4 regions of the Saccharopolyspora sp. NPDC050389 genome follow, and region 1 is predicted to be linked to each of the others. Evidence: riboswitches for the same ligand, from Rfam matches in the RefSeq annotation. Region 1 holds a riboswitch; each other region holds the start of a gene.
What was found. Region 1 has a riboswitch for cobalamin ahead of AB0I53_RS02450 (ribonucleoside-diphosphate reductase subunit alpha). Riboswitches for the same ligand answer to the same signal wherever they lie in the genome.
Positions count from the first base shown of each region.

Region 1 (7,609 bases):
GGGCTCCTTCATCGGCACGATCCTGGCCGACGCGGGCTTCAGCCGCCCCGACAACCAGCAGATCGAGCAGACCCACGCCAAGATCAGCCGCGAGCAGATCTCCCAGGCCGACGGCGACCAGCTGTTCTACGCCGCCTACGGCGAGAGCGCCAAGCAGCAGATGACCGGCGTGGTCGACTCGGTGCAGTGGACGACCCTCAACGCCGTGAAGAACGGCAAGGCCGTCGAGGTCCACGACGACACCTGGTTCCTCGGTCTCGGCCCGATCGCCGCCAACCTGGTCCTGGACGACCTGCAGAAGGCCTTCGCGCAGCAGTGACCCGGAGAAGAGCCCGTGGGTCCGCCGGACTCACGGGCTTTTCGCTGCGCTGATCCGCAGCTCGCCGGCGCTGCGCCCGACGCGCAGCTCGCGCGCCCCGGGCTCGACGTCCACCACCACCGACACCTCGGCTCCCGCCTCGGCCTCGGCGACGGCGAACCCCGCCAGCCGCAGCGGCTCCACGGCGTACACCTGCACGACCTCGCGTCCCGCTCGGTCACCGGTGTTGCGCAGCTTCACCCGTACGTTCTCGCCTTCGGCGACGACCTCCAGGTACTCCCAGGTCGTGTACCCGAGCCCGTGTCCGAAGTGGAACGCCGGCGTCACGCCCCGGTCTTCGTAGGCGCGGTAGCCGACCAGAGTTCCCTCGGCGTAATGCAGTTCGCCGTCCACCGGCTGCACGCCGGGCAGCGGGACCGGGACGTCGGCGAGCTCGGCCGGGAACGTCGTCGGCAGCCGGCCGCCGGGCTCGGCCCGCCCCAGCAGCACGTCGGCCAGCGCGTCCCCGTATTCCTGGCTGCCAAACCAGGTCCACAGCACCGCGGGCACGTCGGTGGCCCAGGGCATGAGCACCGGCGAGCCGGCGTTGACCACCACGACGGTGTTCGGGTTCGCCGCCGCCACCTTGCGGACCAGCTCGTTCTGCGCGCCCGGCAGGTCCAGCGAGACGCGGTCGCGGCCCTCGGTCTCGACCTCGTCGTTGGTGCCGACCACGACCACCGCGACGTCGGCGTCCCGGGCGATCGCCAGGGCCGCGGCGAGTTCGCTGGCGTCGTCCCATTCCCGCGCGCGGTGCCCGATTCCGACCGCCACCAGCGCATCGAGGCTCTGCGGGGTGAACTCCACGGTCAGCGCGGCCTGACCGGCAGCGTCCAGGTCCGATTCCACGAGCACCACGTTGAACCGCTGCTCGGGCGGTTCCAGCATGTCGCCCAGCGGGTCGCCGATCCCGTCCGCTCGCACCACGTCCGCGGCCAGCACCTCCCGGCCGGAGAGTTCGACGCGGAAGCTGCCGGTGCCGTTCACCCCGAACACGTGCTCACCGACGTCGAGCCGGAGAATTCCCCGCAGGCGAAACGACTTCGTCCCGGCAGGCAGGCCACCGAGCCACACCAGCCGATCGGTGCCGCGCAGTTCGCTCTCGAGCACCGCACCGTCGGCGCCGAGGTAGTCGACCCGCAGGCCGCTCCCCTCACCTTCCGGATCGGTGCTCTCCGCGTCCGGGATCACGTCCAGCAGTCGCCTATGCCGGACACCGCGCTGGTACACCACATCCGCGTCCGGCAACGCCGCCCGCAGCCCGTCCAGCGGCGTCACCACGTGCGGCGGGCTGACGTGCGACGAGCCGCCGCCCTGCACCGCGGGGATGGTGGCGTTCTCGCCGATCACCGCGACCTTCGCGACCTTCGGGTCGATCGGCAGCAGTGGCGCGTCGGCCACGATCTCGTTGCGCAGCAACACGAATCCCTGCGCCGCGAGCCGCCGGATGACCGGCCGGGCCTCCTCCGACGGTCCGCCGCCGCCGGGTTCGGAGTCCTCGAACGCACCGACGCGGTCGGCCAGCCGCAACACGCGCAGAACCTTGTCGTCGAGCACCTCCTCGGGAACCTCGCCCCGCTCCACGGCTTTCGCGAGCTTCCCGCCGCTCCAAGGGCTTTTCGGGCCGGGCATCGCCAGGTCGAGGCCGCCAAGCGCTGCCTCCTTGAGCGAGCGGGTGGCGAACCAGTCCGACACGAGCATCCCGTCCCACGCCCACTCGCTCTTGAGGATGTCGTTCACCAGCGCGGAATTCTCGGTCATCGTGCGGCCGTTCACCGAGTTGTAGGCGGCCATCAGCGCCCACGGCGAGGCCTTCGCGATGATCCGCTCGAACGGCTTGAGGTAGACCTCGCGCAGCGTCTGCTCGTCGACGACCGCGTCGTAGCTGAGCCGCTCGGTTTCGCTGTCGTTGGCGACGAAGTGCTTCGGCGTCGCGGCCACCCCGCGCGACTGGATGCCCGCCACCACCTCGGCGCCGATCTCGGCGATCAGCAACGGATCTTCGGAGAAGTTCTCGAAATGCCTGCCCCCGAAAGGACTTCGATGCACGTTGATCGTCGGCGCCAGCACCACGTGCACGCCCCGGCGGCGCGCCTCGTCGCCGAACATCTCCCCCACCGCCCGCGCCGCCGCCCGATCCCACGTCGCCGCCAGCGCGGACGCCACCGGGAACAGCAGCGAGGTGTCGCGCTCGTCCCAGGTCGTGCCGCGCACCCCGTTCGGGCCGTCGGAGAGCACCAGCGACCGCAACCCGATCTTGGGCATCGGGTGCAGGGTCCAGAAGTCGGCGCCGGTCAACAGCAGCGCCTTGTCCGCCACGGTCAACTCCGAAACCAACGACCGAAGCTTCGCCTCGTCCACCGGTACCCCTTTCGCCAGCCCTCGGCCGCCCAGTCTCGGGCAATGCGCCCGGACTGTCGACCGGTACCGCGCCACGCCGTTATCTGCCCATGCACGCCGTCTCTGAACCCAACATGTAGTGTGTCGATCGCTGGTGGTTCACCGGAGGCATCCGGTGAGGCAAGAGGGAACCCGGTGCGAATCCGGGACTGCCCCGCAGCGGTGAACGGGAACGAACGTCGTGACCCGACTGCCGAAACGGCAGCGGGTAGAGCACTGGGCGAGCAGCCTGGGAAGCCGCGACCACTAGGCCGCCCGTGAGTCCGAAGACCTGCCGCCGGTGCACGCGCGAAGCGTGCAGTCCGGGACCTCGAGGGCGGGTCTGCGCGGACGACCAGCGGCTGCCGCCGCCGGGTCTCCTCGCGCGCCGTCGTGGTCCGCCGAGCTCGCGAGGGAGAGAGCCCGTGACGGCGACACTCAACGACTGGACCCGCGTGTCCACTGTGGTCCACCAAGCCTGCGCCGGGCTGTCCGGCGTGTCCGCGGAAGCCGTGCTCGACGAGGTGCGACGCACCGGCTACACCGGCATCAGCGACGACGAGCTCGCATTGGCCCAGGTCATGGCGGCGCGCACGCTGATCGAGACCGAACCGAACTACTCGCAGGTCACCGCCCGGCTGCTGCTGGACCGGATGCGGCGCGAGGCGCTGAGCTTCCTCAGCGAGCCGCAGGAGGCCGACCAGGAGGAGATGCGCGCCCGCTACCCGAAGTACTTCGCCGACTACGTGCGGCGCGGCATCGAGCTGAACCGGCTAGACCCGGAGCTGGGCACCTTCGACCTGGCGCGACTGGGCGGCGCGCTGGCTCCGGAACGCGACCTGACCTTCGGCTTCCTCGGCCTGCAGACCCTCTACGACCGCTACTTCCTGCACCACGACGGCACCCGGTTCGAGCTGCCGCAGGCGTTCTTCATGCGGGTCGCAATGGGCCTCGCGCTGCGCGAGGACGACCGCGAGGCCCGGGCCATCGAGTTCTACCACCTGCTGTCGTCGTTCGACTTCATGTGCTCGACGCCGACGCTGTTCAACGCCGGCACCACCCGGCCGCAGCTGTCGTCCTGCTTCCTGACCACTGTGGACGACGACCTGTCCGGCATCTTCCACTCGATCAGCAACAACGCGCTGCTTTCGAAGTACGCCGGCGGGCTGGGCAACGACTGGACGCCGGTGCGCGGCATCGGCGCCCACATCAACGGCACCAACGGCAAGTCGCAGGGCGTGGTGCCGTTCCTGAAGATCGCCAACGACACCGCCGTGGCGGTCAACCAGGGCGGCCGGCGCAAGGGCGCGGTGTGCGCGTACCTGGAGACCTGGCACATCGACGTCGAGGAGTTCCTCGACCTGCGCAAGAACACCGGCGACGACCGCCGCCGCACCCACGACATGAACACGGCGAACTGGGTGCCCGACGAGTTCCTGCGCCGCGTCGAGGCCGACGGGCAGTGGACGCTGTTCTCCCCGGACGAGACCCCGGACCTGCACGACCTCTACGGCCGGGCGTTCGCCGAGCGCTACCGCGCCTACGAGCAGGCCGCCGACCGCGGCGAGATCAAGGTGTTCAAGCGGGTCCGAGCGGTGGAGTTGTGGCGGCGGATGCTGACCATGCTCTTCGAGACCGGCCACCCCTGGATCACCTTCAAGGACCCGTGCAACCTGCGTTCACCGCAGCAGCACAACGGCGTCGTGCACTCCTCGAACCTTTGCACCGAGATCACCCTGAACACCAGCACCGACGAGGTGGCGGTGTGCAACCTCGGGTCGATCAACCTGGCCCGGCACGTCACCGCCGACGGCATCGACGCCGAGAAGCTGGAGCGCACCACCCGCATCGCCGTGCGGATGCTGGACAACGTCATCGACATCAACTTCTACACGATCCCCGAGGCGCGCCGGTCCAACCTGCGGCACCGGCCGGTCGGGCTGGGGCTGATGGGCTTCGCGGACGCGCTGTTCGTGCAGCGCATCCCGGCGTCGTCGGATGCCGCGGTGGAGTTCGCCGACCGCAGCATGGAGCAGATCAGCTACCACGCCATCGCCGCGTCCAGCGCGCTCGCGGCCGAGCGCGGCCGCTACGAGTCCTTCGACGGGTCGCTGTGGAGCCGCGGCGTCCTGCCGATCGACTCGCTCGAACTGCTCGCCGAGGCCCGCGACGGCGACGTCGACCTGGACCTATCGTCCACACTGGACTGGGAGGCGCTGCGGGCGCGGGTGGTGCGCGACGGCATGCGCAACTCCAACGTGATGGCCATCGCGCCGACCGCCACGATCTCCAACATCTGCGGCGTCAACCAGTCCATCGAGCCGGTCTACCGCAACCTGTACGTCAAGGCGAACATGTCCGGCGACTTCACCGTGGTCAACCCGCACCTGGTCGCCGACCTGAAGCGGGCCGGGCTGTGGGACGAGGCGATGGTCGCGGACCTGAAGTTCCACGACGGCAGCCTGCTGCCGATCGAGCGGATCCCACAGGAGCTCAAGGACCTGTACGCCACCGCGTTCGAGATCGAACCGCGCTGGCTGGTGGAGGCTGCGGCGCGTCGGCAGAAGTGGATCGACCAGGCGCAGTCGCTGAACCTCTACGTCAGCCGGCCCAGCGGCCGCACGCTCGACGAGCTCTACCGGCTCGCCTGGCACAAGGGCCTGAAGACCACGTACTACCTGCGCTCCACCAGCGCGACCCACGTGGAGAAGAGCACCCTGCGCGGCACCGACGGCAAGCTCAACGCCGTCCCGACCGCGGTCCCGGTTTCGGAGATCCCGACCGCGTCGGCCGGCGCGGCCTGCTCGGTCGAAGACCCCGACTGCGAAGCCTGCCAGTGAGAACGAGCCGGCCGGCCGATACCGGCCCTGCCTGACACCGGACGCCCGGCCGCGGGCCGAAGGTTCCCGATTTTGCCTGAAATCGGGAACCTTCGCGCGCGGCGGCTCCGCCGGCCACACCATCCCCAGTCACCCATCGCAGTTTCGCTGAAACTGTCCGCATCACCGTTCTGGAGCACCAGCGCATGACCACCACCCAGCCGAACACTTCCGCCGGGCTCGGCGAGATCGACCGCTCCGGCGGCCGCGTCGCCGTCGGCGACAAGGCGATGATCAACGCTCGCGCCGACGTCAACCAGCTGCTCCCGCTCAAGTACGGCTGGGCCTGGGAGAAGTACCTCGCGGGCTGCAACAACCACTGGATGCCCACCGAGATCTCGATGCAGGCCGACATCGCGCTGTGGAAGTCCGCCGACGGGCTCAGCGCCGACGAGCGCCTGCTGCTCAAGCGCAACCTCGGCTTCTTCGCCACCGCGGAATCCCTGGTGGCCAACAACATCGTGCTCGCCGTCTACCGGCACATCACCAACCCCGAGTGCCGCCAGTACCTGCTGCGCCAGGCCTTCGAAGAGGCCGTGCACACCCACACCTTCCAGTACATCTGCGAAAGCCTCGGCCTCGACGAGGGCGAGCTGTTCAACATGTACCGCGAGATCCCGTCGATCGCCGACAAGGACGCCTGGGCGCTGCAGTACACCCGCAGCCTGGAAGATCCCGACTTCGCCACCGGCAGCACCGAGGCCGACCAGGCATTCCTGCGCGACCTCGTGGCGTTCTACGTGATCTTCGAGGGCATGTGGTTCTACACCGGGTTCGCGCAGATCCTCGCGCTGGGCCGGCGGAACAAGATGGTCGGCATCGCCGAGCAGTACCAGTACATCCTGCGCGACGAGTCGATCCACCTGAACTTCGGCATCGACTGCATCAACCAGATCAAGCTGGAGAACCCGCACCTGTGGACCGAGGAGTTCCAGGCGGAGATCCGGAGGATGCTGGCGGAGGCCTGCGAGCTGGAGATCGCCTACGGGCGCGACACGATGCCGCGCGGGCTGCTCGGCATCAACGCCGAGCTCTGCGCCCAGTACATGCACTTCATCACCAACCGGCGCTGCGCCCAGCTGGGCCTGGAGCCGGTGTTCCCGGAGGCCGACAACCCCTTCCCGTGGATGTCGGAGGCCATGGATCTGAAGAAGGAGAAGAACTTCTTCGAGACCCGGGTGATCGAATACCAGTCCGGCGGCTCCCTGTCCTGGGACTGAACCCGGCGACATAAAGCGAACGGCCTGTTCACTCCGATAGGCGGCGCGAACAGGCCGTTCGCTTCGATGTGAGCACTCCCACTCATCGACGATCGAGCAACCCGCCCCGCTCGAATCCCGGCCGGCCCTAACGTCGGCTGGCGATCACACACCGCACCGGGGAGGAAAGCGTGATCATCTGGGGATTCCGGAGCAGGGTCCAGCGGCTGGCCAGCCTGCAGCTCACCTGCCCGGGCTGCCGCGGCACGTACGCGACGACCCTCAACAAGGGCATCACCAAGTTCACGCTGTTCTTCATCCCGCTGTTCCCTACCAGCACCCGGTACGCGTTGACCTGCACCTGGTGCGGCACGACGTCTCGGATCACCAAGGAAATGGCGGAACAGCTCCAGGCCCGGCCGCAGCAGGGCCCGCGAACCTGATCACTCGCAAACCGCTCCTTCCGCCGCCGAGCCGACCAGCTTCGCGTACTTGCCGAGCACGCCCTTGCGGAACCGCGGCGCCGGCGGAAACCAGTTCTCGCGGCGGCGCAGGAGTTCTTCGTCGGAGACGAGCAGGTCCAGGGTGCGATTGGCGAGGTCGAGGCGGATCGGGTCGCCGTCCCGCACCAGCGCGATCGGTCCGCCGTCGGTCGCCTCCGGCGCCACGTGCCCGATGCACAATCCCGTGGTGCCGCCGGAGAATCGGCCGTCCGTCACCAGCAGCACGTCCTTGCCCAGTCCGGCACCCTTGATCGCACCGGTCACCGCGAGCATCTCCCGCATGCCCGGCCC
Region 1 is NZ_JBFAKG010000002.1:237,981-245,589, forward strand. It holds gene AB0I53_RS02440 (iron-siderophore ABC transporter substrate-binding protein) at 1-319, shown strand, start outside; gene AB0I53_RS02445 (glycoside hydrolase family 3 C-terminal domain-containing protein) at 350-2,719, opposite strand; cobalamin riboswitch at 2,837-3,052, shown strand; gene AB0I53_RS02450 (ribonucleoside-diphosphate reductase subunit alpha) at 3,163-5,577, shown strand; gene AB0I53_RS02455 (ribonucleotide-diphosphate reductase subunit beta) at 5,748-6,836, shown strand; gene AB0I53_RS02460 (zinc-ribbon domain-containing protein) at 7,007-7,258, shown strand; gene ilvD (dihydroxy-acid dehydratase) at 7,259-7,609, opposite strand, start outside.

Region 2 (7,609 bases), on a different contig from region 1:
GGAGGACGGCCCGGGCCAGCGCTGACGGCTAGAGGATTGATTCCGTGGTCGTTCTGCGTGGCGGCGCGGGTAGCGGCCCCCCTGCGGGAGTTACTGCGGTTTTCTCGCTGTGGGATCCCCGACACACGTATGTCCAATACGACGCGTCGGGGCTGTCCTCGCGAGAAAACCGCTCAGAACCCGCGGCGGTGCGAGTTGCGAGGGTGGGCCAAGCGCTTCGCGCTTGCGTCGACTCCCGCTGGCTGGGCGCGTTGGGTGTCGCAGCCGACCAAGGAAACAAACATCTAGGGGCGAGAAGTCGCCACCGGCGTATCCCGGGGGCAGTTTCAATTGAAACTGCCCCCGACACCGCCGCTACCGGCGCGACGTCGGCGCGAGGTCCGTCACGGGCCCGACGACGATCACCGCGGGCGGCTTGATCTCCGCGTCCCGCACGGCGTCGGCGACCTGGCCGAGCGTCGTCCGGAGCGTCTGCTGGCTGCGCGTGGTGCCTTCCTGCACCACCGCGACCGGCGACTTCGGATCGCGGCCGTGCTCGATCAGGACGGCGGCGAACTCCCTGATCCGCTTGACCGCCATCATCAGCACCAGGGTGCCGCGCAGTCGGCCCAGCGCCGGCCAGTCCACGAGCGACTGCTCGTCGTGCGGCCCGACGTGACCGGACACGACAACGACCTCGTGCGCGACACCGCGATGGGTGACCGGCACGTCGGCCGCGGCGGGAGCCGCGAAGGCGCTGGTGATCCCGGGAACCGCGGTCACCGCGACCCCCGCTTCGACGCACGCCAGCAGCTCTTCGAACCCACGCCCGAACAGGTACGGGTCGCCGCCCTTGAGCCGGACCACGAACTTCCCGGCCTTGGCGTGCTCGATCAGCAGCGAGTTGATGACGTCCTGGTTGGCCGCCCGCCCGTAGGGGATCTTCGAGGCGTCCACCACTTCCACGTGCGGGCCGAGCTCTTCGAGCAGCTCGCCCGGCGCCAGGCGGTCGGTGATCACCACGTCCGCGCGGCCCAGGAGCTGGCGCCCGCGGACCGTGATCAGGTCCGGGTCACCCGGGCCGCCGCCCACGAGGGCGACGCCCGGCGCCGGCGGCTCGGACCGCTCGTCGACCGCACCGGTGCGCAACGCCTCCACGAGCCCGTCCCGCACGGCGGCGGAACGCCGGTGGTCGCCGCCCGCCAGCACCCCGAGCAGCAGCCCGCCATGCTGGGCCACCGCCGGTGTGACGGCGGTTCCCTGCGAGGCGTCGTCGGCGCGAACGCAGAAGATGCGGCGCTGTTCGGCCTCGGCCGCGACCGCGGCGTTCACCTCGGCCCCGGTCGCGCACGCCACGACGTACCAAGCACCCTCCAGGTCACCCGCTGCATAGGGGCGCCGGTGCCACTTCAGGTCGCCTGCCTCGGCCATCGCCTCGACGGCCGGGGTCGCCTCCGGCGCGATGACGTCGACCAGCGCACCGGAGTTGATCAGGCGCGGAACCCGGCGCTGCGCGACGGTGCCCGCGCCGACGACGACCACCCGCTTCCCGGCAAGATCTAGGCCTGCGAAGTAGTGATGTTCAGTGTGCTTGGTCATTTCCGTAGTCCATGTCGGGCTTCGCCCCGGCGACCTCGCCGGGGCCTGGTGCTCAGGGTGCGCAGCAACGCGGTAGGCCACCTCGTCGTGGCTCACGATCACCGGCCTGACCGCGGGGCGCCACCTGGAACAGCCGGTGGACGCCGGTCACGCGCGTTCCGCGTCGTCGCCGCGGGCGGCGACTTTCCACCAGAGCGCGGCGCCGCCCCATACTGCCATGAAAGCGGCCAGGGTCAGATAGCCGAGCAGTTCGAAGTGGTCGCCGATGGTCGCGATCGGCTGCGCGAAGGACATGCCGAGCTCTTGGAGCAGTCCGGCGAGGACGACCAGCGCGACGACCGCGGCGAGCACCACCGTCAGCGCCGTGGTGGTCACGTTCACCCAGAGCCGCCGCAGGGGCCGCGCCAGCGACCACGTGTAGGCGCGGGACATCAGCATGCCGTCCACGCTGTCCACTGTGCACATTCCGGCGGCGAACAGCAGCGGCAGGCTCAGCACGGCGATCGCGGACAGGTGCTCGGTCGGCGACACCATCGCCAGCACGGTGATCTCGGTGGCGGTCTGCATGCCGAGCCCGAACAGCAGCCCGATGCCGAACAGGTGCCAGGAGCGGGCCACGTTGCGCATCCGCCCGCGCAGCACCCGGGCGAGCAGACCGCGCCGCCCGAGGACCAGCTCGACCTCGGCCTCGTCCACGGCGCCGCGACGAGCGCGGCGCAGCAGGCGCAGGGCGTCGCGCAGCACCAGCGCGTTGAGCACGGCCAGCGTGCTCAGCACGGCGATCACGATCAGGTCCACGACGGTGGCGACCTGCACGCCGGCGTCCTCGGCCCACTGCTGCGCGGCGGGTCCGGCGATGAAAGCGACCGCGACGGCGAGGAACAGCACGACGCTGGCATGCCCGAGGGCGAACCACATGCCGGTCGACACCGGGCGCCTGCCGCGCTGCATCAGCAGCCGCGTGGCGTCGTCGATCACCGCGACGTGATCGGCGTCGAACCCGTGGCGCAATCCGAGCAGGTACGCGGTCATCCCCGCGGCGGCCAACCCTCCGACCACGCTGAATTCCTGCTGTTGCAGCAGGTACGCTCCCCAACCCGCCAGGTGGAGCACTCCGACTGCGGCCAGCACGGCCGCTGCTTTCCGGCGCTCGGTGGCGCCCCAACTGGCCTGCGGCTGACTGGTTTCGGCATCCCAAGACATGAGATCTCCGACCTCCTGGGTTTCCCGCCCGAGGGGCTCGGTGTCCGCACGCCGCGGCGCGGCGCGGGGCCGGCGCGCAGTCTCCTGACTCCCGGATCGACGTGGCACCCCGGCCTTCCAGCTGCTGGCAGCCGTGGCAACGAGTGGGGCCCACTCCCCGGTCACAGTGGCGGGACCGTCCCGGATTCGCACCGGGTTCCTGCACTGTCGGCGGCCGTATCTTTGCCTGCCCCGCGACCCGAGGTCAAACCCCGGGTGAAGTCGATCACGGCGGGAGCCGGTCCGCGGATCTGCGTCTCAGGTGCTCCGGGGGGGCCGTTTGTTTGGTGACGAGGCCCGGTTGGGTACGTCGCGCTTACCAGTCTGCGCGGCCGATCGGCGGCGACTCGAACGGGTGAACACCGGTCTTTCGCGGTTCCGGTCGGCCAGCGCATGCTTGGGCTACGGCGACCTCAACGGCCTGCGGGAACGCGGGCCGACGGGAACAGGAGGCGACCATGAACGAGACCCACACCATCACGCTCAACCTGCAGGTCGTGGAGGCTGGCGCGAAGACCACCGCCGACGTCGGGTTCACCACGCCGGGTGGCCAGGCGCTGCACGGGCACGGCACCGCGCGACGCCACCCGGACGACCCGGAGGTACCGCAGATCGGCGACGAGATCGCGATCGCCCGCGCCCTGTTCGAACTGGCGCACAAGCTGCTGGACAACGCCGCCGGCGACATCAGCGAACGCCTGCACCGTCGCGTGCACCTGCCCGCCTGACGCGCAGCCGAAGGGCGCCTCCGAGGCTTCGGAGGAGCCCTTCACCGCGTGAGAAGCGCCCTCACGAGTGCGCTTCGACCACTTCGCACACGGTCTTCGCCGCCAGATCCGCGAGGTCGTCGGCGAGTCCGGGACGGGCCCGGACCCGCAGCGGCGCGGGCTCCAGTTGCGGGAGGTCGTCGCGCACCACGAGCCCTTCCAGGCGCGGCTTCGCCGAGGGCAGCAGCGTGACGCCGAGGCCGGACCGCGCGGCCGCGAGCACCCCGGCCAGATCGGCGGCCTCGCACACCAGGTCCGGATACCGGCCGATCCCGGTCACCGCGTCGACCGCGAGCCGCCGCATGATGCACGGCTCGTCGAAGACGACCATCGGCAGCGGCTCGCCGGGGCCCGGCGGCGCCCAGTCCGGTGCCGCGTACCAGTCCAGCCGGAGCTGTCCCGCGTCCCGGCTCCGCCCGCCGACCGGCCGGTCGATCAACAGCGCGATGTCGATGCTGCCGCGGTCCACCGATTCCGCCAGCCGCGCCGTCCGGTCCAGCCGGAACCGCACTTCGCGCGCCGGGAAGGCGGCTCGCATCCGGGTCGCCAGCTCGGGGAGCAGCCGGTCGGCGGCGTGCTCGGTGGAGCCGAAGACGAGCGTGCGGCGTTCCTCCGCGCCGAGCCGGCACAGCGCCTCGTCGTGCGCGTCGAGGATGCGCCGAGCCTCGGCCAGCAGGAGTTCTCCGGCCGCGGTGAACTTGGCCTGCCGCCCCTCCCGGACCACCAGCTTCCGGTCCAGCACCCGCTCCAGCTTGCGCAGGTGCTGGCTGACCGCGGACTGGGTCAGGCACAACGCCGCGGCGGCCCGGTGGAACCCTCCGCAGTCGGCGACGGCGACCATGCTGCGCAGCGCGACGATGTCCAACACGGCGCTCATGCGGCCACCCTAACCGATCAGCAATCGAAATCGATCGCGATCACTTATCGTCGTTGGACGCGGCCGGGATCGGCGGCGAGGCTGGGATCATGAAGAGCGCGCGCTCGATCCCGCTGTCGCTCGCAGCGCCGATCGTGTTCATCTGGGCCAGCGGATTCCCCACCGGGAAGCTGGGCGTCGCCGCCGCTCCCCCGTTCCTCCTGACCGCCGTGCGGCTGACGTTGGCAGCGCTGGTGCTCGCGGCGATCGCGGTCTGCTCCCGCGCCACTTGGCCCGGCGGCAAGAGGCTCGGGCACACCGCCATCGCTGGGATCCTCACCTACGGAGCGCAGTTCGGCGGATGCTACGGCGGGATGAGCGTCGGGGTCCCGGCATCGGTGACCGCGCTGGTGATCGCCATGAACCCGGTCCTCACCGCGGCGCTCGCGGCCGGGTTCCTGCGGGAGCGGCTGAGCCGGATCCGCGTGATCGGGCTCGTCCTCGGCGTGCTCGCCGTCGCCGTCACCCTCGGCGGCCAGGTGCTCGCCGACGGCGCGGTGAACCCGGGAATCCTGCTCACTCTGCTGGGGCTGCTCGGATTCTCCGCAGGAGGGCTCTACCAGCAGCGGTACTGCGCCGGGGTCGATGTCCGGACCGGTGGCGCGGTGCAGTCCGCGGCTGCGGCGCTGGCGGTCGGCGTGGTCGCGGTGTTCGAGCAGGGCCACGTCACGCACTGGGCGCAGGCCACCGCGGTGCTGTTGTGGCTGGTCCTCGGTGGATCGGTGGCCGGAACCGCGTACTACCTGCGGGCGATCGCGGTCGGCGGCGCGAGCCGGGCGAGCGCCCTGTTCTGCATCGTCCCGCCGGTTTCCGCCCTGCTGGCCTGGCCGATCCTCGGCGAAACGCCGTCGATCGCCGCCGTGCTCGGAATGGCCCTCGGAGCCGTGGCGTGCGTGCTCGGCACCCGGCCGGATCAGGCCCGCGAAGCCAAGTCTCGAGAACTCGCGAGCCTGCGCACGGGGCCGTGAGTCTTTTGGGTCGCTATAGAGGCTGTTTTGGATGTGGTGACGTGCGGATGTCGTAACGCGGGCGTTTTGCATTTGAAGCGGCGCAGCCGCTTAGCCCACCCACGCAACCCGCACCGCCGCGGGTTCACGATGCCCACCCCTCCGGGGTTCTCCCAGCGAGGACAACCCCGACGTGGTGAATTGGCCATTCACGATGTCGGGGATCCCACAGCGAGAAGACCGCGGTGACTCCCGCAGGGGGCCGCCACCCGCACCGCCACGCAGGACGAGTTTGGAAACAGGCCCTATAGCAGCCCAAAAGACTCACGGCCCCGTTCACTGCTTGAGGTATTCCAGCACTGCCAGGACTCGGCGGTTGGTGTCGTCGGAGGTTTCCAGGCCGAGCTTCCCGAAGATGCTCGCGATGTTCTTGCTCACCGCGCCTTCGCTGATGAACAGCTGCTGCGAGATCGCCGCGTTCGAGCGGCCTTCGGCCATCAGCGACAGCACGCCGCTCTCCCGCTCCGTCAGCCGTTGCAGCGGGGTGGTCCGCCGGGCGAGGAGCGCGGAGATCACCTCCGGGTCCATCGCGGTGCCGCCTGCGGCGACCCGGCGCACCGCGTCGATGAACTGCTCGGCGTTGAACACCCGGTCCTTGAGCAGGTAGCCGATCCCGCCGGTGCCGTCGGCCAGGAGTTCCCGCGCGTAGAGCTGTTCGACGTGCTGGGACAGCACCAGCACCGGCAGCCCCGGGATCTCGCGCCGGGCGACCAGCGCGGCCCGCAGCCCCTCGTCGGTCTGGGTGGGCGGCAGCCGCACGTCGACCACCGCCACGTCCGGCCGCTGCTCCAGCAGCGCCCGCTCCAGCTCGGGCCCGGTCTCCACGGCCGCGACGATCTCGCAGCCGTGCGCGGCGAGCAGGGTGGTCAGTCCGTCCCGGAGGAGGAAGAGGTCTTCGGCGAGGACAACGCGCACGGGATCTCCATCGTCGCCCGCGTCGGACCGCCGGGCGGGCTGCTGAGGTGCAATGTTCCGTCGAATGTACCGAGCCTGCGCCGGATTCCCCGCAGCCCGCTGCCGCGGTCCGGGGCGGCCCCGCCCACGCCGTCGTCGGTCACGACGATCCGCAACGCCTCCCGCTGGTAGCCCAGCTCGACGCGGATCGTGTCCGCCCCGGCGTGCTTGAGCGCGTTCGTGACCAGCTCCCGGGTCACGAAGTAGGCCGCGGCCTCCACCGCGGACGGGCATCGCCCGGGCAGGTCCGCCGCCACCTCGATCCGCACGCTCAGGTCGAGGGCCAGCGCGCGCACGGCATCGACGAGGCCGCGCTCGGTGAGCACCGGCGGGCGGATTCCCCGGACCAGGGCGCGGAGTTCGGTGAGCGTCTGGCTGGATTCCGCCTTGCTCTCGCCCAGCAGTTCCCTGGCCCGCTGCGGGTCGCTGTCCAGGAGCTGCTCCGCGGCGGCGAGTTTCAGCCCCAGCGCGATCAGCCGGGCCTGGGCGCCGTCGTGCAGGTCCCGTTCGATGCGGCGCAGCTGGGTGTCCTCGGCTTCGGTCGCGTCGGCGCGGGTCTCGGCGAGCCGGCGAACCCGTTGCGCCAGCCGGGTTTTCTCGGTGGGCGCCAGCAGCAGGCCGGTCCACCGGCCATGCACGCGCACCAGCAGCGGCGCCAGCGCCACGACCGCCGCTCCGGCGGCCAGCCCGAGCGGGATCCCGAGCAGCGGCGTTTCCGCGAGCCACTTCGCCGGGGCGGGCAGCTCCGCCCACGGCCGCCCGACGTCAAAGAACAGGGCGCCGACCCGAACCCAGAACGAAATCCAGAAGCCCCAGCCGAAGACCCAGCACAACACCGCGAGCGGGGCCAGCAGCGCGGCGGTGACCGGGGCGTCGCCGAGCAGCCACAGCAGGTCGCGCCAGCTGGCCGGATCGGTCATCGCCTGGCGGTAGCGGGCCCGCATGATCGCGGGCCGCGGCGACTTGCTCAGCCTCCGGCCGGCCCGGTAGAGGCCGTCGGAGGTGGGGACGGGCGCGACGTACGGCAGGTAGGCCTCGCCGATCGCCACTCCCGACCACTTCTCGGCGAGGCTCCGGCCCAGACCCGCCAGCAGCCGCGCGCCCCGGTTGCACCAGGGCCACCACAGGAAGGCGCCCAGCACGTG
Region 2 is NZ_JBFAKG010000056.1:55,158-62,766, forward strand. It holds gene cobN (cobaltochelatase subunit CobN) at 1-25, shown strand, start outside; gene cobA (uroporphyrinogen-III C-methyltransferase) at 355-1,578, opposite strand; gene AB0I53_RS31210 (nickel transporter) at 1,726-2,781, opposite strand; cobalamin riboswitch at 2,859-2,983, opposite strand; gene AB0I53_RS31215 (DUF1876 domain-containing protein) at 3,279-3,548, shown strand; gene AB0I53_RS31220 (LysR substrate-binding domain-containing protein) at 3,610-4,464, opposite strand; gene AB0I53_RS31225 (DMT family transporter) at 4,554-5,471, shown strand; gene AB0I53_RS31230 (response regulator transcription factor) at 5,787-6,425, opposite strand; gene AB0I53_RS31235 (sensor histidine kinase) at 6,377-7,609, opposite strand, start outside.
Region 2: linked by a shared signal. The riboswitch ahead of AB0I53_RS31210 (nickel transporter) and the one ahead of AB0I53_RS02450 (ribonucleoside-diphosphate reductase subunit alpha) in region 1 are both predicted to bind cobalamin.

Region 3 (7,609 bases), on a different contig from region 1:
CGCTGCCGTCTTCGGCGAGCCCGAGCGCTTCCCGCAATCCGGGCAGTGCGGCGGTTTGCCCGCTCCACATCTGGCGCGCGCGCAGCATCGCGAGCACGAGGTTCACCCGGGCCTCGCCGGCCGGGGCATCGCCGAGCACGTGCAGGCCGTCGCGGATCTGGGCGTCCTTGACCTCGCAGAGCCAGCCGTCGACGTGCAGCAGCATGTCGTCGAACTCCGCGTCGTGCGGCCGTCCTTCGAGCCCGAGGTCGTGGTCGAGCTTGGCGGCCTGCATCAGCGTCCAGATCTGGCTGCGGATCGCGGGCAGTTTCGCCGGGTCCATCGCGGAGATGTTGGCGTGCTCGTCGAGGAGCTGTTCCAGCCGGGCGATGTCGCCGTAGCTCTCCGCGCGGGCCATCGGCGGCACGAGGTGGTCGACCAGGGTGGCGTGCACCCGGCGCTTGGCCTGCGTGCCCTCGCCGGGGTCGTTGACCAGGAACGGGTAGATCAGCGGGAGGTCGGCGATCGCGGCGTCCGGAGCGCACGAGGCGGACATGCCCGCGGTCTTGCCCGGCAGCCATTCGAGGTTGCCGTGCTTGCCCAGGTGCACCATGGCGTGGGCGCCGAACTCGTCGATCAGCCAGCGGTAGGCCGCCAGGTAGTGGTGGCTCGGCGGCAGGTCCGGGTCGTGGTAGATCGCGATCGGGTTCTCGCCGAAGCCGCGGGGCGGCTGCACCATGAGCACGACGTTGCCCGCCTGGACGGCGGCGAGCACGATCTCGCCGTCCGGATCCTGGGAGCGGTCGACGAACAGCTCTCCCGGCGGCGGTCCCCAGTGCTCCTCGATGTCGGCGCGCAGGTCCTCGGGCAGCGTCGCGAACCAGCTCGCGTAGCGGCCGGCGGGGATGCGGACCGGGTTGCCGCTCAGCTGCTCCTCGGACAGCCAGTCCCGGTCCTGGCCACCGGCGGCGATCAGCGCGTGGATCAGGGCGTCGCCGTCTTGGCTCGCGACGCCGGGCAGTGCGTCGGGGCCGTCCGCGGGGCCGACGTCGTAGCCGTGCTCGCGCAGCGCCTGCAGCAGGCGGACCGCGCTGACCGGCGTGTCCAGGCCGACCGCGTTGCCGATCCGGGAATGCTTGGTCGGGTAGGCCGAGAGCATCAGTGCCAGGCGCTTTTCCTGCGGTGGCACGTGCCGCAACGTTGCGTGCCGGACCGCGATGCCGGCAACCCTGGCCGCGCGTTCGCGGTCGGCCACGTAGACCGGCAGACCCTCGGCGTCGTTCTCCTTGAAGGAGAACGGCACGGTGATCAGGCGGCCGTCGAACTCGGGCACGGCGACCTGCGTGGCCATGTCCAGCGGCGACAGGCCCTCGTCGTTGTCCTCCCAGGCGGCGCGGGTGCTGGTCAGGCACAGCCCCTGCAGGATCGGGATGTCGAGTTCGGCGAGCGCGCCGACGTCCCACGCCTCGTCGTCACCGCCGGCGGAGGCGGTGGCGGGTTTCGTGCCTCCCGCGGCGAGCACCGTGACGATCAGCGCGTCCGCCCGGCCGAGCTGCTCCAGCAGCTGGGCGTCGGGCGCTCGCAGGGAGGCGCAGAACAGCGGGAGGGCTTGGCCTCCGGCGTCTTCGATGGCCTCGCACAGCGCGTGCGCGAACGCGGTGTTGCCCGCCATGTGGTGCGCGCGGTAGTAGAGCACAGCGACGGTCGGTCCTTCGGTGCGCCGCGGTGTCCGCTCCAGCACACCCCAGGTCGGCGTTTCCGCCGGCGGCTCGAAGCCGTGCCCGGTGAGCAGGATCGTGTCGGACAGGAAGCGGTGCAGCTCCGCCAGGTTGTCCGGGCCGCCGTGGGCGAGGTAGCGGTGCGCTTCGGCGCACACCCCGCTCGGCACGGTCGAGCATTCCATCAGTTCCGCGTCCGGGGCCTGTTCGCCGCCGAGCACGATCACCGGGCGCGGGCCCGCGAGCAGGGCGTCCAGGCCCTCTTCCCAGGCCCGGCGGCCGCCGAGCAGTCGCACGACGACGAGGTCGACGTCCTCCAGCAGCGGCGGCAGGTCGTCCACGCCCAGCCGCGCCGGGTTGCCGAGCCGGTACTCGGCGTCGGCGGCCCTCGCGCTGAGCAGATCTGTGTCCGAAGTGGACAGAAGTAGGATCATGCGGATCGCTCCTCGGCGTGGCGAACGGCGTCGCTGGGCCTGGGCGCGCGTGCGCGGCGCATGACGGCACCTCTCTCGGGGTCCTCGCCCCGGTTCGTAGGTCGCGGCGACCGGAGTCTCCTGGCTCCCGGATCAGCGCTCGCTCCGTCTTCCCGTCCAGTTCGGACAGTGACTTCCTGGAGTCCGCTCCCCGGTGACAGTGGCGGGACCGCGCCGGATTCGCACCGGCTTCCTCCGCATGTCGCCGCTGAATGCTGCGACCACTCTTCGCAACGAGGCGATCTTACGTCAAGCGGCGCGGGCATGACGCGCGTCGCACCGCTCTTGGTTTGCGTCCGCAACTACCGAGGTCCGTAGTATCACCCGCGTGTTGCACAGAGCCAGACCAGAACGGGACGCGTGTCCCGGCGCGCTGCGGGTGCACGAGGCAGCCGACGGTGGGCTGGCCCGGATCCGCGTCCCAGGCGGCGTGCTCACGCCGTCCCAGGTTCGAGCGATCGCGGCGGCCGCGGCCCTCGGCGACGGTGGTGTGGAGCTCACTTCGCGGGCGAACGTGCAGGTGCGCGGCCTACCCGCGGGAGCGGAGCTGGAACTCGCCGCTCGGCTCCGGGCGGCGGGGTTGCTGCCGTCGGCAACGCACGAGCGGGTCCGCAACATCATCGGCTCGCCCTCCGCAGACGGCCGCGAGCTGGTGGATGTTCGGGCGGTGACCGGAGAACTAGACGCAGCGCTCTGCGCGACGCCGTCGCTGGCGGCCCTGCCCGGGCGTTTCCTGTTCGCCGTCGACGACGGCAGCGCGGACGTCATCTCGCTCGGCGCCGATGTCGGCCTGCTCGCGGAGCGGGCCGGCACCCTGGCGCTGGTGCTCGCCGGCGTGGACTCCGGTGTGCGGGCGACTCCACAACAGGCGGCCGGCGTCGCGATCGCCGCGGCGGAGGCGTTCCTGGCGGAGAAGGCCGCACAGGGCCGCTCTGCGTGGCGGCTGGCCGAGCTCGACGATGGCGCGCGCCGGATCACCGGTCGGCTGTCCGCGACCTTCGACGTCGTCCCGGCCGAGCCGCGGCCGCTGCCGTCGAACCGGCAGAGCACACATGCGCAGGTCGGCAGGGTGGATCGCCGCGACGGAACGGCCGCGGTGGTGGCGGGGGCACCACTGGGCCTCCTGTCGCGGGACCAGCTGGATATCATCACCGCCGCGTCCGACGCCGCGGGTGAACTTCGCCTGACGCCGTGGCGGACCGTCGTCCTGCCCGGTTTGCGGCCGGACGAAGCCGGCCGGTGGATGTCGGACCTCGGTGCGCGCGGTCTGCTCGTCGATCCGTCCTCGGCAGGTGTCGGGGTGACCGCGTGCACTGGTCGTCCCGGGTGCGCGAAGGCGCGGGCCGACGTCCGCGAAGACGCCCGGCGCACGTTGCAAGCCCCGGCCGGCGGCGCTCTGCCGGTGCATTGGTCGGGTTGCGAACGGCGCTGCGGCCGACCACAGGGGCGCGTTGTGGAAGTACTGGCCACCGGTGCCGGCTACGAGGTCGGTCTCGACGAGGAGACACGGGCGTCCGAAGCCGATGCCGACCAGGTATCCGCCGCGCTCGTCGCGGCACGGAGGAAAGTGTGAACGAGAACAACGGGGCGCCCCGCTACCGCGGGGTGCCCGACTACGTCCGGGAAGGGGCGGAGATCTACCGCCGCTCCTTCGCCACGATCCGTGCGGAAGCCGCCCTGAGCGGCCTGCCGCCGGAGGTGGCCGGGGTAGCGGTGCGGATGATCCACGCCTGCGGCATGGTCGACCTGGTCGACGACCTCGCGCACTCTGCGAACGCGGTGATCAACGCGCGCGCCGCGCTCCGCGACGGCGCGCCGGTGCTGTGCGACGCCGCGATGGTCGCAGCCGGCGTGACCCGACGTCGCCTGCCCGCGGACAACGCCGTGATCTGCACGTTGTCCGACGAGCGGGTCCCAGGCCTGGCCCGCGAGCTGGGCACGACGCGCAGCGCCGCGGCGTTGGAGCTGTGGCGCGACCGGTTGGCGGGCTCGGTCGTCGCGATCGGCAACGCCCCGACGGCGCTGTTCCGGCTGCTGGAGATGATCGAGGACGGCGCCCCGAGGCCCGCCGCGGTGCTGGGCCTGCCCGTCGGATTCATCGGTGCCGCGGAATCGAAGGAGGCGTTGGCGGAGCACCCCAGCGGGCTGGAGCACCTGGTGGTGCACGGCCGCCGGGGCGGCAGCGCCATGGCGGTGGCCGCCATCAACGCGATCGCGAGCGAGGAAGAGTGAGCAGCAACGGCAAGGGCACGCTTTTCGGCGTGGGTCTCGGCCCCGGCGACCCGGAGCTGGTGACGGTCAAGGCGGCTCGGCTGATCGAACGGGCCGAGGTGATCGCGTACCACAGCGCCCGGCACGGCCGGAGCATCGCGAGATCCGTCGCCGAGCCGTACCTGCGGCCGGGGCAGATCGAGGAGGCCCTCGTCTACCCGGTGACCACCGAGACCACCGACCACCCGGGCGGCTACCAGGGCGCCATCGACGAGTTCTACGCGGACTGCGCGGCCAGGCTCGCCGCGCACCTCGACGCCGGGCGGGACGTGGTCCTGCTCGCCGAGGGCGACCCGCTCTTCTACGGGTCCTACATGCACATGCACAAGCGGTTGGTGGGCCGCTTCCGGGCCGAGGTCGTCCCCGGCATCACGTCGATCAGCGGCGCCTCGGCTGCGCTGGGGCGCCCGCTGGCCGAACGCGACGAGGTCTTCACCGTGCTGCCGGGCACCCTCCCGCCGGACGTCCTCGCCGAGCGGCTCGCCACGACCGATGCCGCCGCGGTGCTCAAGCTGGGGCGCACCTTCGAAGGCGTGCGGCAGGCGTTCGAGAAGGCCGGACGCGTGGACGAGGCGTGGTACGTCGAGCGCGCGACCACGGATCGGCAGCGCGTCCAGCCGTTCGCGGACGTCGATCCGGACACCGTCCCGTACTTCTCGCTGGCACTGCTGCCCGGACCGGCGAATTCGGACGTCGCAGTCCACGCGACCTCTGCGACGTCTGCGATCGCTGCGGCCGGCGGCGCAGAGCGGGGCGAGGTCGTGGTGGTCGGGCTCGGTCCCGGCGGGCGCGAGTGGGTGACGCCGGAGGCCCAGGCGGAGCTCGCCGCGGCCGACGACCTGGTCGGCTACGCCCCGTACCTCGCCCGGATCCCGGACAACCCGCGGCAGCGCAAGCACGCGTCCGACAACCGGGTGGAGGCGGAACGGGCGGAGTTCGCGCTGGAGCTGGCCAGGCGCGGGTCGCGGGTCGCGGTGGTCTCCTCCGGTGATCCGGGTGTGTTCGCGATGGCCAGCGCGGTGCTGGAGGTCGCGGCGGAGCGCTCGGACGTACCCGTGCGGATCCTGCCTGGCATGACGGCGGCGCAGGCGGTGGCGAGCCGCGTCGGCGCGCCGCTGGGCCACGACTTCTGCGTGCTGTCGCTGTCCGACCGGCTCAAGCCGTGGGAGGTGATCGTCGAGCGGCTGCGCGCCGCGGCCGCCGCTGACCTGGTCATGGCGATCTACAACCCCGCCTCGCGCAGCCGGACCTGGCAGGTCGCGGCCGCCCGGGACGCGGTCCTGGAACACCGCTCGCCCGACACGCCGGTGGTCATCGGCCGGGACGTCGGTGGCCCGGCGGAGAGCATCAAGGTGGTGCACTTGGCCGACCTCGATCCGTCCGATGTGGACATGCGGTGCCTGCTGCTGATCGGCTCGTCGACGACGCGGATCGTCGGCGGCGCCGACGGGCGCGATGTCGTGTTCACGCCGAGGCGCTACCCGGCGTGATCTCGTTGGCGCAGCGCGGAATCGAGCCAGGCGATGGCGTCCTCGACCGTCTCGGCCGATGGCGCGGGAGGCTGGGGTGGTCGCTGGACCACCACCACCGGCAGCCCGAGTTCGCGGGCCGCGGTGAGCTTCGCGCTCGTCATCGAACCGCCGCTGTTCTTGGTGACCACGACGTCGATGCTGTGTTCCCGCAGCAGGGCGAGCTCGTCGCGGACCGTGAACGGCCCGCGGGCGAGCAGCACAGTCGTGTGCGGCGGCAGCGGCGGTTCGGGCGGATCGACGGTCCGAACCAGGAATCGGAGGTCGAGCGCGGCGAAGTGCGCGAGGCCCTGCCGGCCGGTGGTGAGGAAGATCCGTTCGCCCAGCTCCGGCAGCAGCGCCGCGGCCGTCGTCATGGACGGCACCGCCCGCCAGTCGTCACCGGGACCCGGCTGCCAGGCGGGGCGGCACAGCACCAGGATCGGGCAACCCGCGCGATCCGCTGCCGCCACGGCGTTTTCGGTGATCGTGCCGGCGAACGGGTGGGTGGCGTCGACGACCGCGTCGACCTGCTCGCGCCGGAGCCAGTCGGCCAGCCCGTCGGGACCGCCGAAGCCACCGACGCGCACCTCGCCCGGCGGCAGCTGCGGTTCGCGGACCCGACCGGCGAGGGAGGACGTGACGTGCAGGTCTGGCCGCTCGGCGAGCCGCTCGGCGAGCTTCCTGGCTTCGCCGGTGCCACCGAGGAGGAGCACGCGGGTCATCCGACCCGCCTGGTTGTCGTTGCCGTCGTTGCGAACCGCATGAGGAGCATTGTCCCGGTATGAGCGGGCGAGAGGAGGGATCGGGCCTCCGGTACGGCTGGACGACGGGGGCCTGCGCGACGGCGTCGACGGCGGCCGCCTACACGGCGCTGCTGACCGGGACGTTCCCCGATCCCGTCGAGATCGTCCTGCCGAAGGGGCACCGGCCCGCCTTCGCGCTCGCGCGCGAACGGCTGGGTGACGGCTTCGCGACGGCCGGTGTGATCAAGGACGCCGGCGATGATCCCGACGTGACGCACGGCGCTCTCGTGTCGGTCATGGTCAGCCTCGCGGAGCCGGGACAGGGCGTGCTGTTCCGCGCTGGCGAGGGCGTGGGCACCATCACCAAGCCCGGCCTGCCGCTGCCGGTCGGCGAACCGGCGATCAACCCCGTGCCGCGGCAGCTGATCCGCGACGTCGTCGCGCGCGTCGCCGCGGAGCACGGCGGCAGCGGCGACGTCGTCGTCGAGGTGTCCGTCGAGGACGGGGCGGAACTCGCCCGGCACACCTGGAATCCGCGGCTGGGAATCCTCGGCGGACTGTCCATTTTGGGCACCACGGGTGTCGTCGTGCCGTACTCGTGCTCGGCGTGGATCGACAGCATCCGCCGCGGCGTCGACGTCGCGCGGGCGGAAGGGCTGGAGCACGTCGCCGGGTGCACGGGGAGCACCTCGGAGAAGGTCGTCACGGAACTCTACGGCCTGCACGACGAAGCGCTGCTCGACATGGGCGACTTCGCCGGGGCGGTGCTGAAGTACCTGCGGCGGCACCCGGTTCCGCGGCTCACGATCGCGGGCGGCATCGGGAAGATCTCCAAGCTCGCCGACGGGCACATGGACCTGCACTCCAAGCGGTCCCAGGTCGATTTCGCCTCGCTCGCCGGGATCGTCCGCGAC
Region 3 is NZ_JBFAKG010000056.1:46,090-53,698, reverse strand. It holds gene cobN (cobaltochelatase subunit CobN) at 1-2,131, opposite strand, end outside; cobalamin riboswitch at 2,245-2,366, opposite strand; gene cobG (precorrin-3B synthase) at 2,499-3,743, shown strand; gene AB0I53_RS31190 (precorrin-8X methylmutase) at 3,776-4,402, shown strand; gene AB0I53_RS31185 (precorrin-2 C(20)-methyltransferase) at 4,399-5,931, shown strand; gene AB0I53_RS31180 (cobalt-precorrin-6A reductase) at 5,919-6,674, opposite strand; gene AB0I53_RS31175 (cobalt-precorrin-5B (C(1))-methyltransferase) at 6,734-7,609, shown strand, end outside.
Region 3: linked by a shared signal. The riboswitch ahead of cobN (cobaltochelatase subunit CobN) and the one ahead of AB0I53_RS02450 (ribonucleoside-diphosphate reductase subunit alpha) in region 1 are both predicted to bind cobalamin.

Region 4 (7,609 bases), on a different contig from region 1:
GATCGTCCGGGCTCCGCCAGACGTGGAGCACACCCACCAGCAGCACGGCCAGCCCGCCGCCGCTCGCACCGATGAGCACGACCCGGCGCAGCCGCGTCATGGTGGCCGAGTGGCGCTCCCAGACCAGCAACGGCACCAGCCACAACGCCGCGGCAGCCCACAGCAGCGACGGGTACACGGCGGTCGGCACGAGCGCCGCTTGCACCGTGGCGATCAGCGACAGTGCGGCGGGCGGCGCGTCCCGGAGTTCCGGAAGCCGGTACAGGAGCGCCTGCTCGGCATCGGCCGCGCTGATCATCGGATCCGCGGCCAGCAGGTATCCGGTCGTTTGCCACCAGGCGAGCCATACACCGACGATCAGCCAGGTCGCCGCCAACCCGAACAGCATCGCCGGGCGCGTTGCCGAACCTCCGGAGCCGCGAACCGACAGCTCCGCGAGCTGAGCGGTCCACCAGGCGGCCACCGTGACGACGAGGACCAGCGAGAGCAGGAACTGGGGCCGGTCGGGGAACAACGCGTCGAAGTCCTGGCTCCGGACCATGGCCACTTCGCCCACCACCAGGCCGGCTCCGATCCACAGCCCGGCCCGGATTCCGGACGGCGGGCGACGGCCGGTGCGCACGGCGTGGATCGTCGCCCGCCACAGCGCGACACCGGCGATGGCGGCGATCAAGCCGGCGCCCAGCACCTCGGAGGTGCGCTGAACCCACGGTGCGCCGAGCTCCGTGGTCGTCGCGACCTGGCCGGTGGCGATCGTCGTCACCGCCCCGGTCAGGAACATCGGCAACGCCTGGACGCCGAACAGGCCCGACTGGTCGGCCAGCGCGTGCCGGCGTTGAGCCCAGCCGGGGTGAGTGCGCCACAGCCCGGCGAACGAGGCCACCAGCCTCCTCGCCCGCCCCGCCGCCGCGGGCGAACCATGTTGCCAGCCATGCACATCCGCGCCCCACCGGGCCGCGTCGAGATCGGCGTGCAGTTCGCGGCTGCGCAACACCTCGGCCCGCGCGAGGTAGACCAGCAGCACCAGGACCACCGACAGCAGAACGTAATGCGCGTCCACCCATCGGCCCGCCGACGAGAACATCCCGGACCGGGCGAACGCCACGTTCAGGATCAGCAGCACCGCGTCCGGTACGAGCACCGCCGCCAGGAACACCCGCCAGATCGCGCCGGTGCCGTAGGTGACGTCCACGTCGAGGTTGCGGATGTGCGCGAGCTCGTGCAGCACGACCGCGCGAAATCCGTCCGGATTGCGCAGCCGCCGGACGACCAGCCCACCGTGCAGGCACACCGTGTACCGGCGCCACCGCCCGAAAACGAACGCGCTCGCCGTCCGAGCCGCCGGATCGACGACGAACTTCGGCGCACGAGCCAACCCGGCTGTGCTCACCAGCTCGTCGAGCACGCGGCGCAGTTCGCCGGTCGCGTCGAGCTCGTCGACCGGCACGACCCGGCCGGGACGCCCCTTCCACCACGGCAGAACCCAGTACGCAGCGGCGGCCGCGATCGCCACCGCACCCAACGCCAGCGGGAGGATCCAGGCCGGTGCACTCGGCGCGAAACGCTGCTCGCACGCGTCCAACGCCGCTTCCTGCGCGGGTTCGAGGAAGGCGATCTCGATCGCCCAACCGGCGTCGGGATCGGCCACCCCGGCCGCGAGCATGCAACCGAACCCGTTGTTCTCGGGATCGCCGGCGAACAACCGGATGATCCTGGTCAGCACCGCGGCGCTGCTGGCCGCGAAAAGCACCACCAGCAGCGCGAAGCGCAATGTCGTCCCCGACGCCGGGACGCGCTCGACGTCCCGTGCCGCCGGGGCGGTCATGATCCGTCCGGGGCGTTCCGTTCCTCGGCATCACCGTCGTCCGGCTTCTCCGGAGCGGCGGACAACGCCAGTTGCGCGACGACGCGATCCGCGAGCACCTCGGCGCGTTCCGGATCCAGCCCGGTCTTCTCCGCCATCTCCAACACGCGCCGCCGCACGTCGGCGATCTGCTCGGTGGTCAGCGCCGGCACCGACAACGGCTCGGAACTCCGCCGCGTCACCTTGCGCCAGGCCTTGCGCAGCCCGCCGGACGCGCCGTCCACCGCGTCGCCGACGGCCTTGCGAACCGCCTCGTCCAGGACGATCCACACCACCGGCGTGACCAGGGCGACGATCTCCTCCAGCCCGAACCCCAACGGCTCGCGGGCATTCCCGCCGCGAGCAAGCCGGGCCACCGCGGCCTCGTCGTCGAACCGGCGCAACCCGTCCACCAGCGGCAATTCCTCCGGAGCCACCTCGGCGACGATCGCGCGGACCGCGTCCCGCACCCTGGTCCCCGCCACGGCCGGATCGGGAACGTCTGCTGCTGCGCTCACCATTCTCCCACCCCGCATCGGCTCGCGAACGATCAACATAGCGCCGCGTGGCGAGGGCTGTCAGCGACTTTCGGCCACGCGGCACGGATGGCCGAGCACGAAAGCCGTTGCGGCGGGCCGTGTTGGTCGCACGGCCCGCACAGCACGGGATCAGGCCGACGCGATCGCCGCCGCGTGCACGGCCTTGATCAGGCGGTCGTTCTCCGGGGCCGCGCCGCCAGGGAAGGCGAAGCGGCGCCGGTTGTAGCCGTAGGCGAGACCGCTGCGCGGGTCGGCGATGGCCTGCGAGCCAGCCGCGCCGCTGTGCCCGAACGCGCCCTGACCGAGGAACGGGTAGGTGTCGACCGTTGCGGAGAAGCCGAGCCCGAACGCCTTGTGCTGGCGCGACACGAGGTCGTAGCCGATCGAGTGGATCTGCGCGAACGCCGCGGCCGTGTCCGGCTTCAGCAGCGGCGGCTTCCCGTCGATGCCGCTGATCGCGGCCGCGTACATCCCGGCGAGCCCGCGCGCGGAAGCGACGCCGCCGGCCGACGCCTGCCCCTTCGCCCGCACCACCCGGAAGTTCGGCATCTCCTGCAGTTCCACCGCGTCCGGGTGGTTGCGGTTCATCGCGATGCCGTTCAGGCTCTCCGGGCCGGTCGCCGCCGCGGCCAGCGCGACCTGCTGCTCAGCGGTGGGCCGCATCGGCAGAGTCGTCAGGAAGCGCGGCTCCTGGTCCTCGGGCAGCCCCAGGTAGAAGTCCAGGTCGTGCGGGGCGCGGATGCGCGCCTCGAAGTGCTGTTGCAGCGTCTCGCCGGTGACCCGGCGGATCACCTCGCCGACGAGCGCCCCGATGACCAGCGCGTGGTAACCGAACGCGGTGCCCGGGCGCCAGTACGGCCGCTGCGCGGCGAGCCGCTCCGCGATGACCCGGTCGTCGGCGACTTCGTCCAGCGTCAGTCCGGCGTCGGCGCCCACGGTCCCGGCGCGGTGCGCCAGCAGGTCCCGCAGGACGAGGTCCTGCTTGCCCTCGGCGCCGAACTCCGGCCAGTAGTGGCTCACCTTCTGGTCCAGATCGAGCACGCCGTCCTGCACGAGCAGCGCCGTCACCAGGTAGGCCGCGCCCTTCGTGGAGGAGAACACGCCGGTCAGCGATTCCCCGGTGATCTCGGGCCCGACCCACAGGTCGACGACCCGCTCACCCGCGAGGTGCGCGACCAGCTGGGCCGCGTAGTCACCGCCCTCGGCCGCCGCCACGGCGGCGAACTCCTCCCGCACGGATTCGAATCCCGCGGCAACGGTGCCCTGCGGCGTGCTCTCCTGCGACATCGGCGCTCCCATTCGCTCGCTCTGGTTCTGCTGGGATCAAGTAGCCGCGTCGCCGAGAAAATTCCCGGCAGATCGGACCGGTTCGCGGGCGGCGCCGGTGGTGCGGCGCCGCCCGCGGGCCCGGCGTCAGCGCAGCTCGGCGGCCGCTGCGACCAGGTTCTTCAACGCCTCCTCGACCTCGGCGTAGCCACGGGTCTTCAACCCGCAGTCGGGATTGACCCACAACCGTTCCGCCGGAACGGCCGCCAGCGCGGCCCGCAGCAGGTCGACGACCTCGGCGGTGTCCGGCACGCGCGGCGAGTGGATGTCGTACACACCGGGCCCGACGCCGTGACCGAAGCCGACCGCGTTGAGATCGTCGAGCACCTCCATGCGCGAGCGGGCGGCCTCGATGCTGGTGACGTCGGCGCCCAGCGCCACGATCGCGTTGATCACGTCGCCGAACTCCGAATAGCACAGGTGGGTGTGGATCTGGGTGGAATCGGCGACGCCGCAGGTGGCCAGCCGGAAGGACGTCACCGCCCAGTCCAGGTACTCCGCGTGGTGCGCCCGGCGCAGCGGGAGCAGTTCGCGCAGGGCGGGCTCGTCGACCTGGATGATCCTGATCCCGGCCGCCTCCAGGTCTCCGACCTCGTCCCGGATGGCCAGCGCGACCTGCTTCGCGGTGTCGGCAAGCGGCTGGTCGTCGCGGACGAACGACCACGCCAGGATCGTCATCGGGCCGGTGAGCATGCCCTTGATCGGCTTCTCGGTCAGCCGCTGCGCGTAGCTCGCCCACTCGACGGTGATCGGCTCCGGGCGGGAGACGTCGCCGTAGAGGATCGGCGGGCGCACGCACCGCGACCCGTAGGACTGCACCCATGCGTTGTCGGTGCTGGCGAAGCCGTCCAGGTGCTCGGCGAAGTACTGCACCATGTCGTTGCGCTCGGGCTCGCCGTGCACCAGGACGTCGAGCCCGAGTCCTTCCTGCAGGCGGATGACGCGCTCGATCTCGTCCTGCATCCGCCGCCGGTACGTCGCCTGGTCGATGCGTCCGGCACGCACCGCGGCACGCGCCTTGCGGACGTCTGTGGTCTGCGGGAATGAGCCGATCGTCGTGGTCGGCAACGGCGGCAGGCGCAAGGCCTTCTGCTGGGCCGCGCGCCGCGTGTCGTATTCGCCGCGCTGCGCGTATTCCGGCCGCAACGCCTGCAGCCGCGCCCGCACGCGGTGGTTGCGGACCCGGTCCGCGCCGGAGCGGTCGGCGACCGCGGCGCGAGCCTCGGCCAGCTCATCGGCCACCACGTCGCGGCCCTCGCGCAACGCGCGGCCCAGCACGACCACTTCGCGGACCTTCTGCGCGGCGAACGCCAACCAGGACTTCACCTGCGGGTCGATGCCGGTTTCCGCCTCGACGTCGTAGGGCACGTGCAGCAGGGAGCACGACGTGCTCACCGCGACCTCGTCCGCCGAGCCGAGCAGCGTGGCGGCGGTGGCGAGCGCCTTGTCGAGATCGGTGCGCCAGACGTTGCGCCCGTCGACGAGCCCGGCCACCAAGGTCTTTCCGCTCAGTCCGCGAACCGACGACAGGACGTCCACTGTGGACTTGCCGGCGACGAGGTCGACGCCGAGCGCTTCGACGGGGCTGGACGCCAGCACCTCCAGCGCCTCGCCGAGATCACCGAAGTATCCCGCGACCAGCAGCTTCGGCCGCTCCGCCAGTTCGCCGAGCCGCTGGTAGGCGGCGCACAGCGCAGCGAGTTCGGCCGGCGAGCGGTCGGCGGCGAAGGCGGGCTCGTCCAGCTGCACCCACGCCACGCCGGCGCGGTGCAGCTCGCCGAGCAGTTCCGCGTAGGCGTCCAGCAGCGCGTCCAGCCGATCCAGCGGCCGGAACGACTCCGGCGCGCCGTCCGCGGGCTTGGCCAGCAGCAGGAACGTGAGCGGGCCGACCAGCACCGGGCGGGTCGTCACGCCCACCTCGGCGGCCTCCCGGTACTGCTCCACGGGCGTCCGGTCGGCCAGCGAGAACCGCGTGTCCGGACCGATCTCGGGCACCAGGTAGTGGTAGTTCGTGTCGAACCACTTCGTCATCTCCAGCGGCGGCTCGGACGCCACGCCGCGCGCCATCGCGAAGTAGGTGTCCAGCTGACCCAGCCCGAGCGCGGCGAAGCGCGGCGGGATCGCGCCGAAGGTGACCGCGGTGTCCAGCACCTGGTCGTAGAACGAAAACGTGTTGCCCGGCACCGAATCCAGGCCCGCGTCCCACAGCGAGCGCCAGGTCTCGAGGCGGAGCTCGCGCGCGACCGCGCGCAGTTCCGCCTCGCTGCTTCGGGACGACCAGTAGCGCTCCAGCGCGCGCTTGAGTTCCCGGTCGGGGCCGATCCGGGGGTATCCGAGTACGGTAGATCCGATCTTGCTGGTCAACGCCCTCTCCTCGCGAGCTCGACGGCAGATGCCCCGAGGTCTGGGAAGGCGCAGGCGAACCGGCATGCGCCGCGCGGCGCGAGCCGGTCGTCCGCCAGGTCCTCCCGCGAGACCTCGGACCGCGCGCACCGGTGGGTGCGCGCACCGGTGGCAGGTCTTCGGACTCGCGGGCGCGTCCCGGCCGGAGCCGGGGTTCCTACTGGCCGTCGCTTCCCAGGCACGCGTGCCCAGTGCTGTGCCCGGTCTCGGACCGGGGACGGCGGTCGTTCCCACTCACCGCTGCGGGGCAGTCCCGGATTCGCACCGGGTTCCCTCTTGCCTCGTCCGCCCCGCGACTCGCGTCGCTATCCGGGCGGACGAACCACCAGCACAACGGAGGCTACCGATCGGGGAGCCGTTGGCAAGGGCCGTTGGCACGCACGATCCGCGCCGGGTGGCCCCGCGCGACCGGCGATCTCCGCGTTGAACATGATCTTCCGGCCTATCGACGCACCACCGGTGAGATGCTCGTCACGCGGCGCCGCCTCCCCCGATCCGCGGCCGAAGCGCGGGAAACCCACGTACGGGTGACGATCACGAAAACGACCCGATCCGCATCTCACGCTTCCGCGGCGCGGGGCGTCTACGGGGAGTGAAAGTGAGACCGTTCGAGCAGATCGTTGACGAGTACGGCCCGATGGTGCTGCGAGTGTGCCGGGCCGTGCTCGGACCGGCCGACGCCGAGGACGCGTGGTCCGAGACCTTCCTGGCCGCGCTGCGCGCCTACCCGGAGCTGGCCGAGGACACGAACATGGAGGCGTGGCTGGTCACGATCGCCCACCGCAAGGCGGTCGACGTCACCAGGGCGACGGCCCGCCGGCCGGTGGTGGTCGAGCGCCTGCCCGAGCGGCCCAGCACCACCGGCCGCCCGGAGGACTGGGACGGCGACCTGTGGGCCGCGCTGAGCGCGCTGCCGACCAAGCAGCGCATGGCGGTGGCCTACCACTACCTGGCCGGCCTGCCCTACGCCGAGATCGCCACGATCCTCGGCGGCAGCACCGATGCCGCCCGCCGCGCCGCCGCGGACGGCATCAAGACCCTGCGCACGACGTATCGACGCACCACGAGTGTGAGAGGGGAAGCGTGATGATGACGATCCACGAATCCGACGACAGACACCTGTTCGACGCACTCCCGGCGATCGACTTCGACGCCAGCGCGCGGCTGCACATCGACCTGGTGAGCGCGGCCCGGCGGGAGGGACTGCTCGACGTCGCCTACCGCACGGTCGACACCCCGGTCGGCGAACTGCTGCTGGCCGCCACCGAACGCGGCCTGGTGCGGGTCGCCTACGCCCGCCAGGGGCACAGCGCGGTCCTGGAGTCGCTGGCCGAGCTGATCAGCCCGCGCATCCTGCGGGCGCCGGACCGGCTCGACGAGGCGGCCCACCAGATCGACGAGTACTTCTCCGGGCGACGGCGGGCTTTCGACCTGCCGCTGGACTGGCGCCTCTCGCGCGGGTTCCGGCTCAACGTGCTGGAGCACCTGCCCGACATCG
Region 4 is NZ_JBFAKG010000025.1:67,517-75,125, forward strand. It holds gene AB0I53_RS18420 (M48 family metalloprotease) at 1-1,825, opposite strand, end outside; gene AB0I53_RS18425 (hypothetical protein) at 1,822-2,361, opposite strand; gene AB0I53_RS18430 (serine hydrolase domain-containing protein) at 2,512-3,669, opposite strand; gene metE (5-methyltetrahydropteroyltriglutamate--homocysteine S-methyltransferase) at 3,796-6,072, opposite strand; cobalamin riboswitch at 6,204-6,453, opposite strand; gene AB0I53_RS18440 (sigma-70 family RNA polymerase sigma factor) at 6,704-7,198, shown strand; gene AB0I53_RS18445 (methylated-DNA--[protein]-cysteine S-methyltransferase) at 7,198-7,609, shown strand, end outside.
Region 4: linked by a shared signal. The riboswitch ahead of metE (5-methyltetrahydropteroyltriglutamate--homocysteine S-methyltransferase) and the one ahead of AB0I53_RS02450 (ribonucleoside-diphosphate reductase subunit alpha) in region 1 are both predicted to bind cobalamin.